One region of the Nocardia gipuzkoensis genome, then DNA from elsewhere that is predicted to be linked to it. Evidence: riboswitches for the same ligand, from Rfam matches in the RefSeq annotation. Region 1 holds a riboswitch; each other region holds the start of a gene.
The links. Region 1 has a riboswitch for S-adenosylmethionine ahead of LTT66_RS06935 (PLP-dependent transferase). Riboswitches for the same ligand answer to the same signal wherever they lie in the genome.

Region 1 (5,552 bases):
CGATAGGTGCGCACGTATCTCGAAGATTCGGGTCTGCCCGCCGACGTCTACTCCGCGAAGTGCCCCACGCGGGAGGTCCTGGACCACATCGCGGGCAAGTGGACGGTGCTGATCATCGACGCGCTCGCCGAGGGAACCATGCGGTACACCGATCTACGCCACCGCATCGACGGCATCTCCCAGAAGATGCTGACGCAGACGTTGCGTCAGCTGGAGACCGACGGATTCGTCACGCGGACAGTGCATCCCACCGTGCCGCCGCGGGTCGAGTACACGCTGACGGAGCTGGGTCACAGCCTGCGCACGCCGATAGCGGCGCTGCGGGAGTGGATCGAGACCAATATCAACCGAATCGAAGCGGCGCGGCGGGCCGCGGCGCTGTGAGGTGGCGACCAGCGAACCGGTCAGCGTTCGGGTCGCACACCGGTCCGGGCTAGTCGCATGGTCTCGGTCAGCAGTTTCGACACCGCCGCCGCCTCGGTGAGGAACCCGTCGTGCCCGTCGCGGGAGTGCACGATCTCCAGTCCGTCGCAGCCGGGGAGCAGATCGGCGAGCTCCTGCTGGGTACGCAGCGGGTACAGCCGGTCGGAGTCGACGCCACCGACCACGCAGGGCACCGGCGTCGCCGCGAGCGCCGCCTCGATGCCGCCGCGACCACGGCCGACGTCGTGGCGGTTCATCGCCTCGGTCAGCAACACGTAGGTGGCGGGATCGAAACGCTGGCACAACTTCTCGGCTTGGTGGTCGAGGTAGCTCTGCACCGCGTACCGGCCGCCGTTCCACGGGTCCTCGTCGCCCTGCGGTTTGTTCTCGAATCGGTGGTCCAGCTCGAATTCGGTGCGGTAGGTCAGGTGCGCGATCCGCCGAGCCAGGGCCATGCCCGTCGTCGGGGCGCGGCCGGTGCCGTGATAGTCACCGCCCTGCCAGTCCGGGTCGGCCTTGATCGCCGCGATCTGAGTGGTCTGGGTACCGATCTGGTCGGCGGTAGCGCGAGCGCCGACCGCCAGCACCAGCGCCGCGGCGACCCGCTCCGGTGCGCCGACCATCCACTCCAGCACCCGCATGCCGCCCATCGACCCGCCCACCACGGCGGCGAGCCGCTCGACGCCGAGCAGGTCCAGCAGAGCGGCCTCCGCGGTCACCTGGTCGCGGATGGAGATCTCGGGAAACCTCGCGCCCCATGGCTTTCCATCAGGGGCGAGAGTGGATGGCCCGGTGCTGCCCTTGCAGCCGCCGAGCACGTTCGTCGCGATCACACACCATTCGTCGGTGTCCAGCGGCGCGCCCGGCCCGACCATGCCGTCCCACCAGCCGGGCATCTCGTGTACGTCGTCGGGCTTGCCGACGACGTGCGAATCGCCGGTCAGCGCGTGTTCGACCAGCACGACGTTGTCCAGTCCGGGGGAGAGCTCACCCCAGCGTTGCACCGCCAGGCGCACGTCCGGGATGACCGCTCCGTTCTCCAGTCGCACATCGCCGATGGCGATGGTGCCGAGCTGCCCGTCCGAGGGCGGCAGGGCGACGGCGGAGGTCCGGGCGCTCCGTTCGGTATCCACGGTCACGTCGTCGCCGCCGCGAAACCGGCGCGCAGATCGGCCGGAATGTCCTCGAGGCCGACCGCGAGACGGACCGGTTCTGGGGCGAGCCGTTCCTCGGGTGTGAGCTGCGAATGCGTCGTCGACGCGGGGTGAATCACGAGGGAACGCACCTTCCCGATGTTAGCCACGCGGGTGTGCATGGCTGATCCGACCTGAGTGGGGTGCGTAGTCCGGTAGGTCGGCAGGGCGGCCGCATCGATCGGTCCGTCCGGAGTCCGGCCCGATTGCTCGGTCTCGAAGGACCACTGCGTCGGGTCGTGTTCGGCCCCGCGCACGGTGGATTCACTCATGGTTTGCTCCCAAAAGGTGTTCGCCGGTACAGCAGGGGTTAGCGGTGTGAACAACAACACATGCCGGCGACCTCCTGGTACGCGCTTGCTCCCGGCTTTCGGGAGCCAGGTCATCACCCGGAGCACCCCACCGCGGATGGAGGGTTGCCGACCAGCGAGCCGGGGCTTGGCGCTGATACTCATGACCTGCCCGGCATCATAACCGGCGGTCCGTCAGCGTCCGAAATCCTCCAGCGCACGCCCCTGATCGGAGGCAGTCGGCGCGACGCAGCAGCTGCGCACGAATTCGTCGTAGGTCTCGGTGAAGTTGGAGCGCCCGGCCCGGGCCGCGGTGGCCATGTCATCGTCCAGGAACAGGTCGTCCGAGCACTCCATGCCGACGTGGCCGATCAGCTGCCAGGTGCCGACGATGAGCCGCACCGCGCGGGCGTCCGGTTCGGTGCCGAGGCGCTCGGCGACCACCGCGGCGATGGCGGTGTTCTTGTCGTCGGCGTGTTCGAGACTGCGCGCGCTGACCGACGGACTGCTGCGCAGGATCCGCTGCATCTTCTGGAACTGCCGGAACGACAGCGGGTCGGCCTCACCCGCCTCGGCGGCTCGATCGACCACGGACAGGAAGGCCTGCCGCAGCGCGGCGAGTTCGTTGCCGGTGCGCGGCAGCTGACGCAGGGTCTCGGCCACGGTGCGGCCGAAGTCCTGGACCGGCCCCAGCACGATGTCCTCTTTGCTGTCGAAATAGCGGTTGATCGTGCGCGGCGAGACATCCGCGGCGTTGGCGATCTGCTCGATCGTGGTCGCCTCGAAGCCCTGGGCGTCGCACAGGTCGAGGGCCGCCGCGATGATGCGCAACCTGGTCTGTTGCTTCTTGCGTTCGCGCAGGCCCGGGGCGCTCGCGGCAGCTGCAGCGGCGCTCGTGCCCATCGACGTCGATGACTCGAGCATGTCCCGATGGTAACCCAACCCTCCGTTCTTCTGTCCGTAACAGTCAAATGTCGTATTGCGACATTTTTCGCTTGACGACAAATGGCGTCCAATGCCAGGATGGCTTCAGTTCATCGAGGGACGAGGAGATGACCGTGACGGACACGGCGACAGCGGTGCACGCGCCGCACAAACCGGGCGGCTCAGCGCGCTGGCTCGCGCTGGCAGTGATCGCATCGGCCCAGCTCATGGTGGTTCTGGACGCCACCATCGTGACCATCTCGCTGCCGTTCGCGCAGCGTGATCTCGACATCAGCGACGGCAACCGGCAGTGGATGCTCACCGCCTACACGCTGATCTTCGGCGGCCTGCTGCTGCTGGGCGGCCGGATGGCCGACTACCTGGGGCGCCGCCGGATCTTCATCATCGGCCTGATCGGCTTCGCGGGCGCTTCGGCCCTGGCCGGTCTCGCCCAGAACGGTGCGGAGTTGTTCGCCGGACGCGCGCTACAAGGCGCGTTCGCCGCACTCTTGGCCCCGGCCGCGCTCTCGCTGCTGTCGGTGACGTTCACCGAGCCAGGTGAGCGGGCCACCGCCTTCGGCGTGTTCGCGGGTATCTCCGCGGGCGGTGCGGCGCTCGGCCTGATCGCGGGCGGCGCGCTCACCGAGTACGCGTCGTGGCGCTGGTGCCTGCTGGTCAATACGCCGATCGCGCTGCTCGCGCTGCTCGGAGCGCTGGCCTGGGTGGCGAAGGACGTGCCGGCGCCGCGCGTCGGGGGATACGACATGCCCGGTGCCGTCACGGTGACGCTGGGCCTGATCGCCATCGTGTACGGCTTCAGCCGCGCCGCCGAGGACGGCTGGCTGGCCGGTGGCACCCTGGCGCTGCTGATCGCCGGACCGGTTCTGCTCGCCGCCTTCGTGGTGATCGAACGGCGGTCGTCGAACCCGCTGTTGCCGCTGCACATCCCGGGCGAGATCAACCGGGGCGGGGCGTTCCTCGCGGCACTGCTCATCCCGATCGCGATGTTCGCGATGTTCCTGTTCCTGAGTTACTACTTCCAGATCACGTTGGGCTACTCGGCGCTGAAAGCCGGCTTCGCCTTCCTGCCCTTCCCGGCGGGCATCGCGATCTCGGCGGGTGTCACCAGCGCCCTGCTGCCGAAGCTCGGCCCCCGTCCGCTGATGGTGGCGGGCGCCGTGCTGGGTGTCATCGGCTTGGTACTGCTGGCGCAGCTCGGCTACGGCGACAGCTTCCTCGCCGGGGTGCTGCCTGCCCAGGTGCTCATCGCGCTCGGCATGGGCCCGCTGTTCGTCGGGATGCAGACGGTGGCGCTGCACCAGGTGGAGGAAGCGGACTCGGGTGTGGCGTCCGCGCTGCTGAACGCGGCGCAGCAGGTCGGCGGCGCGGTCGGGACGGCACTGCTGACCACCATCTCGGTGCAGGTCGCCGAGACCTTCGCCCAGGACAACCCCGGCATCGACAACCTGGCCGCGCGCGCCGCGATCCACAGCTACGACGTGGCCTTCTACGTCGGCGCCGGGTTCTTCCTCGCGGCCATCCCGATCATCGCCCTGATGATCCGGGACCGGCCGCAGAACCTGATCGAAGGCTCCGAGGAGGGGGCCCGGGTTCCGGTCGCGGTCTGATCCATCGGCGGCGAGGTCCGCGCAACGTCACGGCGTTGTGCGGACCTCGCCGTTTTGCGGGGAAGTTGCCGAGCTCGAACGGAAGGCGGATCATAGCGGCGACGGCGGTTGCGCGGGTGCCCGTCGCGGTGCTGAGAGGCACCGCTGACCTACCAATCGGTAACAAAGGTGGCCCAGCTCACTCCGGGGGCTGCCCGTGCGGTGAGGACTTCGGCAGCAGTACGCTTGTCTTGTTTGCACCACACGTCTCGCGGACAACGCGGGACATATACGTTGTCTGTTGGAACAGCTGGGGTCCGCTCACAAGCGTGTTCGCCTGGCCGTGCAATGAGGGCACCATCCTAGGAGGACACGAAGATCCATGTCCAAGATCAAGGTTGAAGGCACCGTCGTAGAACTCGACGGCGACGAGATGACCCGGATCATCTGGCAGTTCATCAAGGACAAGCTGATCCACCCCTATCTCGACGTGAACCTGGAGTACTACGACCTCGGCATCGAATACCGAGACAAGACAGACGACCAGGTCACCGTCGACGCCGCCGAGGCCATCAAGCGGCACGGCGTCGGTGTGAAGTGCGCCACCATCACCCCGGACGAGGCGCGGGTCAAGGAATTCGGTCTCAAGAAGATGTGGCGTTCGCCCAACGGCACCATCCGCAACATCCTCGGCGGCACCATCTTCCGCGCCCCGATCATCATCTCGAACGTTCCCCGGCTGGTTCCCGGCTGGACCAAGCCGATCATCATCGGCCGCCACGCTTTCGGTGACCAGTACCGCGCCACCGACTTCAAGGTGTTCCAGGGCGGCACCGTCACGTTGACCTTCACCCCGGACGACGGCAGCGAGCCGATCGTGCACGAGGTCGTGAAGATGCCCGAGGACGGCGGTGTCGTCATGGGCATGTACAACTTCCGCAAGTCGATCGAGGATTTCGCGCGGGCGTCGTTCAACTACGGCCTGCAGCAGAACTACCCGGTGTACATGTCGACGAAGAACACCATCCTCAAGGCCTACGACGGCATGTTCAAGGACACGTTCCAGGACATCTTCGACGCCGAGTTCAAGAGCCAGTTCGACGCCGCGGGCCTGA
Region 2 (5,552 bases), 680 kb from region 1:
GCACTCAAGGTGCTGTCCGCGGCGTACACCGCCGATTCGCTCTATCGACAGCGCTTCGAGCGGGAGGCGCGGTTGGGCGCCCGGGTACGCAATCCGCACATCGTGACGATCCACGCATTCGGCGAGGTCGACGGCCACCTGTTCTTGGAGATGGCCTATATCGAGGGTGTCGACCTCGGCACACGCCTGAAATCGGGCGCGCTGCCACCGGATCGGGCCGTCGACGTCATCGTCCAGGCCGCCGAGGCGCTGGACGCCGCGCACGCGGCCGGACTCGTGCACCGCGATGTGAAGCCGGGCAACATCCTCCTGCACACCAGCGGTTTCGTGTATCTGATCGACTTCGGTATCGCCCGTGCCGCCGACAGCACCGCGCTCACCGCTACCGGGCTGGTGGTCGGCACACTGGGGTACATGGCGCCGGAGCGATTCACCGGCACGGTCGACGCCCGGTCCGATGTCTATTCGCTGGCCTGCGTGCTCTACGAAACCCTCACCGGAAAACCGCCCTACGGCGAAGGCGATCCGGCACAGCAGATGCACGCGCACCTGACGAGCGAACCGCCGCGTGCCGCGCGGGCTGCCCGCGACGTCCCGGCCGCACTCGACGCCGTCATAGCCCGGGGGATGGCCAAGGAGCCGGACGCGCGCTACAGCAGCGCGGGGAATTTCGCCGCGGCGGCCTCGGCTGCCCTGGCCCGATCCGCACCTGCGCTACCGCCCCCGCCTGTCACGCATACCACGGCACCGGCCGGCCACCCGGCTACTCGGAAGCTGACGGCCGCCACCCCGACGCCCCCGACGGCCGAGGTTCGTTCAGCCGCTCAGGCCGGGCAACGCGATCATCGATTGCGCGGATGGATACCCTTCGCCGCCGGAGCGGCGCTCGTCGCCGCGGTGGGGTTGTGGCTGCTCGGAAGCGGCATCGACTTCGGGTCCGCACCTGTTGCGGGTCCGACGGCCAGCGAAGCCGCCACGCCGACCGATGCCTCGCTGCCGTCGACCGGCGGGCAGGCCGCGAATCCGGGTCCTGCCGTGCGCGACGGAAACTTCGCTTTCACCGTGACCGGCGTGGCCTCCGACGCGACAACCGCGGCCGATTCCCACACAATCGTGACACTTACGGTCACCAACGTGTCCGACCGCGAACAAACCCTTGTCGTAGCCGATCAACGGCTGGTGACCACCGGCGGCCGCTCCGTCCCGCCCGACGCGGTGGTCACCGCCGAACTCAATTCGCCCGGCGACTCCGCGCGCCTCGCTCCCGGCCGCGTCAGTACGATCCGACTGGCCTTCGACCTGCCCGGCAAGAACAAGAACGGCAAGAAGAACGACAAGAAGGACGATGTCGCGAGCCACTTGATTCTGCGCGGCGCACCGTCGTCGCCCGGCGTCACCGTGCCGATCGGCTGACCGATCGCGCGACGGTTCCGTGGTCAGGAAAGGGCGTGGTCGAGGTCGTCCAGGAGGTCTTCGACGTCTTCGAGGCCCACCGAGATGCGCACGACGCCGTCGGTCAGGCCGATGGTTGCCCGGCCTTCGGGGCCCATGGCGCGGTGGGTGGTGGTGGCCGGGTGCGTGATCAGGCTCTTGGCGTCACCGAGGTTGTTGGAGATGTCGACGATGCGCAACCCGTTCAGGACTTCGAAAGCGCGCTTCTTCGCCTCGTTCTGGGGTGCGTTCAGCTCGAAGGTGACCACGGTGCCGCCTCCGCTCATCTGACCGGTGGCCAGCGCGTGCTGCGGATGTGATTCCAGGAACGGGTATCGCACCCAGCTGACGGCCGGGTTGCTCTCCAGGAAGCGGGCGATGCGCAGGGCGGACTCCGTGGAATGGCGCACCCGCAGCGGCATCGTCTCCAGACCCTTGAGCAGTGTCCACGCGTTGAACGGGCTCAGCGCCGGACCGGTATGGCGCATCAGCGTTTTCACCGGCCCGCCGATGTAGTCCTGCGCGCCCAGAATCGCGCCGCCCAGCACGCGGCCTTGCCCATCGATGTGCTTGGTGCCCGAGTAGACCACCACGTCGGCGCCGAGTTCGAAGCCACGTTGCAGCAGCGGAGTGGCGAACACGTTGTCCAGCACGACTTTCGCACCCGCCGCGTGCGCCAGCTCGGTTACCCGGCGCACGTCGACCAGCGTCTGCATCGGATTGGCGGGCGTCTCGAAGAACACCGCCTGGGTGGGCACCGACAGCGCCTGTTCCCACTGGTCGAGATCCTCGCCATCGACGAAGACGGTCTCCACGCCCCAGCGCGGCAGGATCTCGTTGCACACCACGAAGCACGAGCCGAACAGGCTGCGCGCGGCGACGAGCCGGTCGCCCGCGCTCAGCAGCGCGCCCAGCGCGGTGAACACCGCGGACATGCCACTCGCGGTCGCGAAGCACGCTTCGGCGCCGTCGAGCAGGCGCATCCGCTCCTCGAACATGGCCACGGTGGGGTTGCCGTAGCGGGAGTAGACGAAGTGCTCCACCTCGCCGGTGAACGCGGCCTCGGCGGCCTCGGCACTCTCGTAGACGAAGCCGGAGGTCAGAAAGAGCGCCTCGGCGGTCTCCTCGAAACCGGAGCGCCGCAGGCCGCCACGCACGCCGAGCGTCGCGGGGCCGACGCCGTCAGGCAGTGGCTTGTCGAACGCGCCGCCGGTGATCACGACTGCCGCCAGGGCAGTCCGAGGGCACGCCAGCCCGCGCCGCCGCGATGCCCGAATTCGTCGAGCGGGCCTTCGAAGCCCTCGAGCACGTTGTAGGAGGTGCGGTAACCCGCCGACGTGGCGGTGATCGCCGCGCCCACCGAACGCTGGCCGGAGCGACAGAGGAAGACGACGGGAGCATCGGGGTCGTGACCGTCGAGCGCCTGCTTCAACTGCTCGACGAACGCCTCGTTGCGCGCACCCGTCGAGTCGACCCACTCGATCAGCACGGTCGGCCGTTCGATGGAGCTCGTGTCGGGGACGCCGACGAACCTCCATTCCGCTTCCGTCCGCACGTCCACCAGGACGGCTTCGGGATTGTCCCGCAACAGTTCCCATGCCTGCTGCGGAGTGATGTCACCGGCATAACTCATGTGCACCTCCTGCGAATCCGCACTTGCCGCGCCCGGGACCGGGGCGCCGCCAGGTCGTCACCCGGAGCACCCCACCGCGGAGGAGGGTTGCCGACCAGTAATGCCGGGGCTTGACACTGGTTCTCATGACCTTCGACTGAGATTGCACCGACCCGGGTCACCCTGTCAAACCCTGGCGCGCACCGCGCGAACGCTCAGGTGCAGACCAGCCACTTGCCGCCGGACCTGGTGAGATTCCAGGTCGACGTCGCCTCCCGCCCGTCCACCTTCGTCGTCACGGTCGCCTTGCCCCGGTCGCCGTCCACCATGGGGCTGTCGATTTTCGTGATCTCGACCGGCTTTCCGGCGCCGTCTCGGCCCGCCAGCGGCGAGCGGCTCGCGTCGAAACCCTGGCAGGCGGTGCCCGGCGGCGGCACGGCGTCGCTGCGATTGGAGCCGTCGACGAAATTGCGGACGGCCGCCACGAGGCGGTCGGCTTCTGTGACATTTTTCTCAGCGGGCGACAGCACACCGCCGAGCACGATCGCGATCAGCACGATCGCCGCGACCACCGCGGCCGCGATGAACGGGGCCGCGGAGCGCTTGTCGGTCTGATCGACCCGGATGATCTCATCCTCGCCCGGGGTCGGCTGCTGTTCGCTCATGACTCGATGATCCCTGGTCGGCGCGGGTATCGAGCGCTCGGCCCCCGGCTCAGGACCGCGGCGATCACGACCGGGGCCGGGCGGCCGCGATAGGCGGCGCGGAACCGGGTAAGCGACGGATGTGGCTTGCGATGACATCCGCCGAGTTCACGCACCGCCGCGGGGTGGGATCGACCATCCCGATAGAATCGCGGAACGGCGTCCTGCTGTCATAGCGAATCGGCAGCTCCACGCCGCGGAACGGAGCACCGTGCAGCCACGAGCCGGCAACGCCGGCGTCCGCACCGGACGGGTGCGACGAGCCGGTGCGTCAACTTAGCCTAAGCTAAGCCCAGACGTCATTCATTGTTTCGACCATAAGGTGCGCGTAAAAGATGACCGAACAGAGTGCAGTAGAGGACGGCGGTGTCCGTGAGCCCTCCACGGTGACGCAGGCTTCCTCCTCCGGGCCTGACGCGCACACCGCGAAGACCCGCCCGCTCCGCATCGCGATCGTGGGCGCCGGACCGGCCGGGATCTACGCCGCCGACGCGTTGATGAAGTCCGATGCCGAGGTGAGCATCGACCTGTTCGAGCGCATGCCCGCGCCGTTCGGGTTGATCCGCTACGGCGTCGCGCCCGACCATCCGCGGATCAAGGGCATCATCACCGCCCTGCACAAGGTGCTGGACAAGCCGCAGGTGCGCCTGCTGGGCAATATCGACTACGGCACCGACATCACCCTCGACGACCTGCGCGCCTTCTACGACGCGGTGATCTTCTCCACCGGCGCCAACGCCGACCGCGCCCTGCCGATCCCCGGGATCGATCTGGACGGCTCCTTCGGCGCCGCCGACTTCGTCTCCTGGTACGACGGCCACCCCGACGTGCCCCGCACCTGGCCGTTGGACGCGGAGAAGGTCGCGGTCCTCGGCGTCGGCAACGTCGCGCTGGACGTCGCGCGCGTGCTGGCCAAGACCGGCGACGAGCTGCTGCCCACGGAGATCCCGCCGAACGTCTACAAGGGCCTGAAGGCCAACAAGGCCGTGGAAGTCCACGTCTTCGGCCGTCGCGGCCCGGCACAGGCCAAGTTCACCCCGCTGGAACTGCGCGAACTCGACCACTCGCCCACCATCGAAGTCATCGTCGACCCCGAGGACATCGACTACGACGAAGGCTCCGAAGCCGCGCGCCGCCACTCCAAGCAGGTGGACATGGTCGCCAACACCCTCGAGCAGTGGGCCATCCGCGACGCAGGCGACCGCCCGCACAAGCTGTTCCTGCACTTCTTCGAATCGCCCGCCGAGGTGCTCGGCGAGAACGGCAAGGTGGTCGGCCTGCGCACCGAGCGCACCCAGCTCGACGGCACCGGCAACGTCAAGGGCACCGGCGTGTTCAAGGACTGGGACGTGCAGGCGGTCTACCGTGCTGTCGGCTACCTGTCGCAGAACCTGACCCACCTGCCGTTCGACGACCAGGCGGGCACCGTGCCGAACGAAGCGGGTCGCGTGATCACCGACGAGAACGCCGACGGCGCCGCGCGGTACATGCCCGCCACCTACGTCACCGGCTGGATCAAGCGCGGCCCCGTGGGCCTGATCGGTCACACCAAGGGCGACGCCAACGAGACCATCGCCTGCCTGCTGGACGACGCTCCCAGCTTCGCACCGGCCGAGCGGCCCGAACCCGAGGCCGTCACCGAGTTCCTGGAGAGCAAGGGCATTCCGTTCACCACCTGGGCCGGCTGGTACCGCCTGGACGCGCACGAGCGCTCCCTCGGCGAGCCCGAGGGCCGCGAGCGGGTCAAGGTGGTGGAGCGCGAGGACATGCTGCGCGCCAGCGAACCGCACAAGGTCTGATCACCC
Region 3 (5,552 bases), 940 kb from region 1:
CGCGCGCCGGCACGCGTCGTCCCGGTGACCTTGTTCCTGTGGACCTGGCTGGGGTCGGCGCTGGCCCACGCGGTGTTCCTCGGCCTTCTGCCCTCCGCCGGTTACGGCTTCGCCGGTATGGCTGTGCTCGGCGTTCCCTTACTGGTCGTAGCTGCTCGGGCGCGCCGCTGACCCGGTGCGGTCCACCCGGCGCGGCAGACCGACGCGCGTTGCGACTGGTGCGTTTCATTCCGGGCCGACGGCCTGGCACGATGTCACCCGTGCAGCCGAGTCCCGTCACCACGAAGCCCGATGCCCCGGACCTCCCGCAGCGGCGGGCCCGACGCCGCGGCGTGCGTGTCGCGGCGGCCGTTCTGCTCGCGGCGATGCTGGTGCCGATGCTCGCTAGCTGCCTGCGGGTCCAGGTGTCGATGGGCGTCTCGTCCAACGACCGGGTGTCGGGGCGGCTCGTGGCCGCCGTGGTGCCCGCCGACTCCGGCGACAAGGGCCCGCAGCTGAAGGCTCCCGAGACGCTGGCCGCGAAGGTGCGCGTGGAGCCGTACGCCCAGGACGGTTACACCGGCAGCCAGGTGTTCTTCGAGGATCTGTCCTTCGGTGAGGTGCAGCAGCTCGGCCAGCTGTCCGAGCAGACCCAGGGCATGTTCCAGCTGCAATTCCAGCGCACCGGCGACCTGGTCAAGATGACCGGGCGCGTCGACCTCAAATCCGTTCCGCCGCACGGCTCCGACGTGCAGTTCACCATCGCGTTTCCGGCCCGCGTCGCCAAGACCAACGGCAGCCGCGACGGCGACAACGTCGTCTCCTGGAGGCTGCCGCCCGGCGAGGTCTCCAGGCCCAGCGCCGAGGTGAGCTACGCCGACCCGAACACCCGCTCGTTCGCGGGCTGGGCGGGCATCGCGGGCGGCATCACCCTCGCGGTAGCCGCCATCGTCGCCGCGCTGGCCTACATGGACCGCAACCCCGCCCCGCCCGGTGCGCCGGAAGTCGGCTTCTCGATGAGCCGCTGGTGGCGCTCGGTGACGCAGAATCGCTGAGCGGTAGGTCGGTGTGCCGGATAGCGTGGCGCACATGGTGAGTGCCGACCTGCCGAAGACGTTGCGCGCGACCTCGCTGCTGCCGCCCTGCGCTACCGCGCTGGCCGTGCTCGGCGCGGGTATCGCGCTGTACAACCGGATCACCCTGCGGCGGTTGGCGGACACCCCGACGACGGTGATCGAACCCGTCACCGTCTGCGTCCCGGCACGGAACGAGGCCGACCGGCTGCCCGACCTGATCGCCGACCTACGCGCCCAGGTGGGCGTACCGCGCCTGACGGTGCGCATCCTCGACGACGCGTCCACCGACGACACCGGCGCAGCCGCCCGCGCGGCGATCGGGGACGATTCCCGTTTCACCCTGCTGCGCACCGAATCCGGCCCGCTGCCCGGCTGGACCGGGAAGGCCGCCGCCTGTGTCCGGCTGGCCGAGGAGGTGACGGCGCCGGTGCTGATCTTCGTGGACGCCGACGTGCGACTGGCCCCGGCGGCGATCGCCGCGGCGGTCGGCGCTCTGCGCAGACGAGGAGCCGCGCTGGTCTCGCCGTGGCCGTCGCAAGTAGCCGGTTCGGTCGCAGAGGCCATAGTGCAGCCGCTGCTGTGCTGGTCGTGGGCCTCCACACTGCCGGTCGCGGTGTCCGACCGGAGCCTGCGGCCCTCGACGGCGGTGGCGTGCGGACAGTTCCTCGTGTTCGACAACGCGGTGTACCGCGCGGTGGGTGGCCACGCGGCGGTGGCCGGGAGCATCACCGAAGACCTCAACATCGCCCGTACGCTGCGGCGCGCCGGTCACTCCACCGTTCTGGTGGCCGCAGGGCCGCTGGCCGGCACCAGGATGTATCGCGGCGCCGCTGAGCTGGACGCGGGCTACACCCGCTGGCTCTGGTCGGCCTACGACGGCACGATCGCGGGCGGAGCGGCGGTGGGACTCGTTGCCGCTCTTGCCTATTGGGTGCCGCCAGTGGCCGCAGTGCTCGGCAGGGGCGCGGTCCGGCGGACGGGCGCCATCGGCTGGCTGGCCGCCGTCGGCGGGCGGCTGCTGGCCCGCTCCACCGAGACCGGCGGTCCGCTGCGGGCCTCGGATGTGCTGGCCGCCGCCGCGCATCCGGTGTCGGTGGCGGCGTATCTGCTGCTGTGGGCGCGTTCGCATCGGGCCCGCCGCCGCGGCACAGCGCGCTGGAAAGGTCGCTCGCTCGGCTGAGCGGTCAGCGCCGCGGCGGCCGAGACCTCATGGCACCGGCGTGATTCCGACCGTCGGCAAGAAGAAGCAGGACTTGGCGCCGTTCTGCACCGTGCCGAACACCGCGGCGAGCACCGTGCCCTTCCCGGTGTCCACCGGGACCGCGCGCACCCCGCCCATCGGCAGGGCCGCGAAGAGGAAGTCCCGGATCGCCTGCTCGGCCGCAGGCCGCAGGTCGGCGGGAACGGACGAAGGGATCATCGCGCGGGCGACCTCCGACAGCGGCCCCATGGCGGCCGTGCCGCCGCGGCCGGTGTTCAGGTTGAGCCAGGCGACCTGCATGCCCGCGGTGTTCGGGCCGTCCGGACCGAGGCCGTAGGGCACGAAGGTGAACATGGCCTGCCCAGCCTTGACGGCGCTGAGGTCCTGGCCTGGAATCTGCACGGTGTTCTTCGGCCATGGTCCCGGAATGGCGCCCGCCACGGCGGGCGCCAAACCGCCCGTGGTGTTGTCGAGGCAGAACGCCGACGCGGTCGGGTACGCGAACGGCGCGATTCCGAGCGCGCGCAGCGCGTCGAGCGCGGCTTGGTAGGCGCCGAACAGGTCGCCGGGGGCGGCCACCTGTACGGAGTGGTCGGAGAACGCGGGAATCGGGGCATCCGGAGCCGCGAGCGCGGCGCCCGGCCCGGCGAGCACGAGAGCGATGGAACCGGACACGACAGCGGACAATTGGGTCAGAGAGCGCATTGTGATCACGAAACCTCCTCATCGGCGGGACGATCGAGGGGCACAGTACTCCGGCAAACGCGTCCAGCAGTATGGATTACGAACAGCAATTTTGTGGCGAGTCCCGTTTGCCCGAAAACGAACCCGCCGCATTCCCCACCCTCGGCAAGAGCCGTATGCTGCATCGGGCCGTCGGCATTCGGTACTGGACCTCGCCGGCGATGACGCGGTGGGCTCGCACCACCCTTCGGCAGAGCAGCGCATGCCTGGTTACTACAAAGATCCGATGAATCCGGGTGCGACAAGATCTACGCTCACGGTGATTACTTCTCTTGTTCCCGGCTTCACTTGCTGGGCATCATGATTCGGCTCGACCCGGTCACCGGTTGACGGGGGGTCGGCGCCAACCATCCAGAGCGACCGAGAGACCTGGCTCGTCGACGTCGCAGCAACCCCCCGGTCACCGGGTGCGGGTGCTTCCGCCGGGACCGATGGAGGAACCGAAGTGATCATCGAGGACCGGCCGACCGCGTACGCGGTCGCGCCGAAACCGAGCGCACGCCGGGCGCGGGCATGAGCGCGTCCACCGCACCCGATGCCACCCCCGCGGCGGCCGCGCCGGGCGAACCGGATCCGACCGGCACACTCGTCCTCGTTGCCGCTCCCGCCGACGCCGCCCCGACCCCCACCGTGGCCAAGACCCGGCACCCCTGGCGCTGGGTGGTCAGTGCCGTCGCGCTGATCCTGCTCGCCCAGTTCGTGCACGCGCTGGTCCACGCCATCGAGCACGGCGCCTACCAGCAGGTGATCGACCGCTGGGGGCTGCACAGCGAGGCGGTCACCGAATCGCGGATCAACCCGCCCGGCCTGCCGACGAAGCGGTGAGCCGATGACCCGGCAGCGCCGCATCATGCCCAGCCGACCGTCGGCGACCGTTGTCGCCGGCGCCGATCCCCGCCAGGGCGAACAGCTCGCCCGCACCGAAGTATCTGGAGTTGTCTCGTGACCCGAACCCGTCACCGAATCCTCGCGCTGGCCGGCGCGCTCGCCGCGGCCACCACCGTGGCCGCCTGCGGCAGCGATTCGGCCGCGCCCGGCGGCGACGCGGGCCCGCCCCGGCCGGGCGGCACCCTGCGCTACGGCCTGTCCCAGGCGCCGACCTGCTCGGACCCGGCCCAGGCCGGCACCAACCAGACGGTGTACGTGGCACGGCAGATCGTGGACTCGCTGACCGACCAGGATCCGGCCACCGGCAAGCTGAAGCCGTGGCTGGCGCAGAGCTGGGAGGCCACCCCCGACGCGAAGGTCTTCACCTTCCGCCTGACCGACGGCGTCACCTTCAGCGACGGCACGCCGCTCACCGCGGACTCGGTGCGCAACACCTTCGATTCGATCCTGCGGCTCGGCTCGGGCAAGGCGCCGCTGGGCAGCAGTTACCTCACCAACTATGTCGGCGCCACGGCCGTCGACCGGCTCACCGTCCGGGTGGAGTTCAGCAAGCCCAACGCGCAGTTCCTGCAGGCGTCCTCGACCGCGCAGCTCGGCATCCTGGCCGACGCGACCACGGCGAAGCCCGCCGAGCAGCGCTGCCTCGGCGACAACGTCGGCAGCGGGCCGTTCACCTATGCGGCCTACCGCCAGGACGCGGCGGTGATGCTGGCCAAGCGCACCGGTTACCACTGGGGTTCTGCGGTGTTCGCGCACCGCGGCGAGGCCTACCTGGACAAGATCGAGTTCACCGTGGTGCCCGAATCCGGCGTGCGCACCGGCAGTCTCGCGTCCGGGCAGCTGGACGCGATCAGTGACGCGCTACCGCAGGACGCCCCGCAGATCGAGGCGGCGGGCGGACGGGTGCTCAGCACGGCCAACCCGGGCGTGCCGTTCGGCCTGCAGCCCAACGTCACCCGCGGACCGTTGCGCGATCCCGCTGTGCGCCGAGCACTGCTGCCCGCGATCGATCGCAGGCAATTGGTGGACACCGTGCTCGGCCCGCAATTCCGGCCCGCCACCAGCGTCCTGGCAGGCAGCACACCCGGCTACACCGACCTCTCGGCCCGCCTGGCCTACGATCCGGCGAAAGCGCGCACCATCCTCGACCAGGCCGGGTGGGTGCCCGGCGCGGACGGCGTCCGGACGAAGAACGGTGAGCGCTTGTCGTTCTCGGTGCTCTTCAGCCAGGTGTTCGCGGGCAACCAGGCGATCCTCGAGCTGGTGCAGCAGCAGCTGCGGCAGGTCGGCGTCGAGCTGAAGCTGGACCTGGCGTCGGTGGCGGAGACCACGGCGCGGCAGGGCAGCAAGGACTTCGACACCTTCTACGGCAACACCACCCGCGCCGACGGCGACATCCTGCGCACCAACTTCGGTCTCGAAGGGCGCAATCTCAACGCGCGCGGCCCCATCCCCGCGTTGGACGACGCGCTGACCGGCCAGGTGAGCACCGTTGACACCGCGACGCGCAACGGGCTCATCCGCACCGCGCAGCAGCAGGTGCTCGACGCGGGGCTGTTGATCCCGACCGTGGAGCTGTCCCAGGCGATCGGAGCGGGCGGCAACACGCAGGACCTGAAGTTCGAAGCCTCCGCGCGATTGCAGTTCTTCGACACCTGGTTGAG

Region 2: linked by a shared signal. The riboswitch ahead of LTT66_RS09975 (rhodanese-like domain-containing protein) and the one ahead of LTT66_RS06935 (PLP-dependent transferase) in region 1 are both predicted to bind S-adenosylmethionine.
Region 3: linked by a shared signal. The riboswitch ahead of LTT66_RS37320 (hypothetical protein) and the one ahead of LTT66_RS06935 (PLP-dependent transferase) in region 1 are both predicted to bind S-adenosylmethionine.

What each region holds. Positions count from the first base shown of each region.
Region 1 is NZ_CP089225.1:1,483,723-1,489,274, reverse strand. It holds gene LTT66_RS06945 (winged helix-turn-helix transcriptional regulator) at 7-384, shown strand; gene metX (homoserine O-acetyltransferase MetX) at 405-1,562, opposite strand; partial or broken gene LTT66_RS06935 (PLP-dependent transferase) at 1,559-1,738, opposite strand; SAM riboswitch class IV at 1,965-2,075, opposite strand; gene LTT66_RS06930 (TetR/AcrR family transcriptional regulator) at 2,102-2,830, opposite strand; gene LTT66_RS06925 (MFS transporter) at 2,959-4,458, shown strand; gene LTT66_RS06920 (NADP-dependent isocitrate dehydrogenase) at 4,820-5,552, shown strand, end outside.
Region 2 is NZ_CP089225.1:2,162,893-2,168,444, forward strand. It holds gene LTT66_RS09965 (serine/threonine-protein kinase) at 1-1,413, shown strand, start outside; gene LTT66_RS09970 (O-succinylhomoserine sulfhydrylase) at 1,437-2,651, opposite strand; gene LTT66_RS09975 (rhodanese-like domain-containing protein) at 2,648-3,064, opposite strand; SAM riboswitch class IV at 3,079-3,195, opposite strand; gene LTT66_RS09980 (Rv0361 family membrane protein) at 3,259-3,708, opposite strand; gene LTT66_RS09985 (FAD-dependent oxidoreductase) at 4,194-5,546, shown strand.
Region 3 is NZ_CP089225.1:541,867-547,418, forward strand. It holds gene LTT66_RS02480 (carotenoid biosynthesis protein) at 1-171, shown strand, start outside; gene LTT66_RS02485 (LppM family (lipo)protein) at 252-1,034, shown strand; gene LTT66_RS02490 (glycosyltransferase) at 1,069-2,235, shown strand; gene LTT66_RS02495 (hypothetical protein) at 2,263-2,961, opposite strand; SAM riboswitch class I at 3,345-3,438, shown strand; gene LTT66_RS37320 (hypothetical protein) at 3,514-3,825, shown strand; gene LTT66_RS02505 (ABC transporter substrate-binding protein) at 3,943-5,552, shown strand, end outside.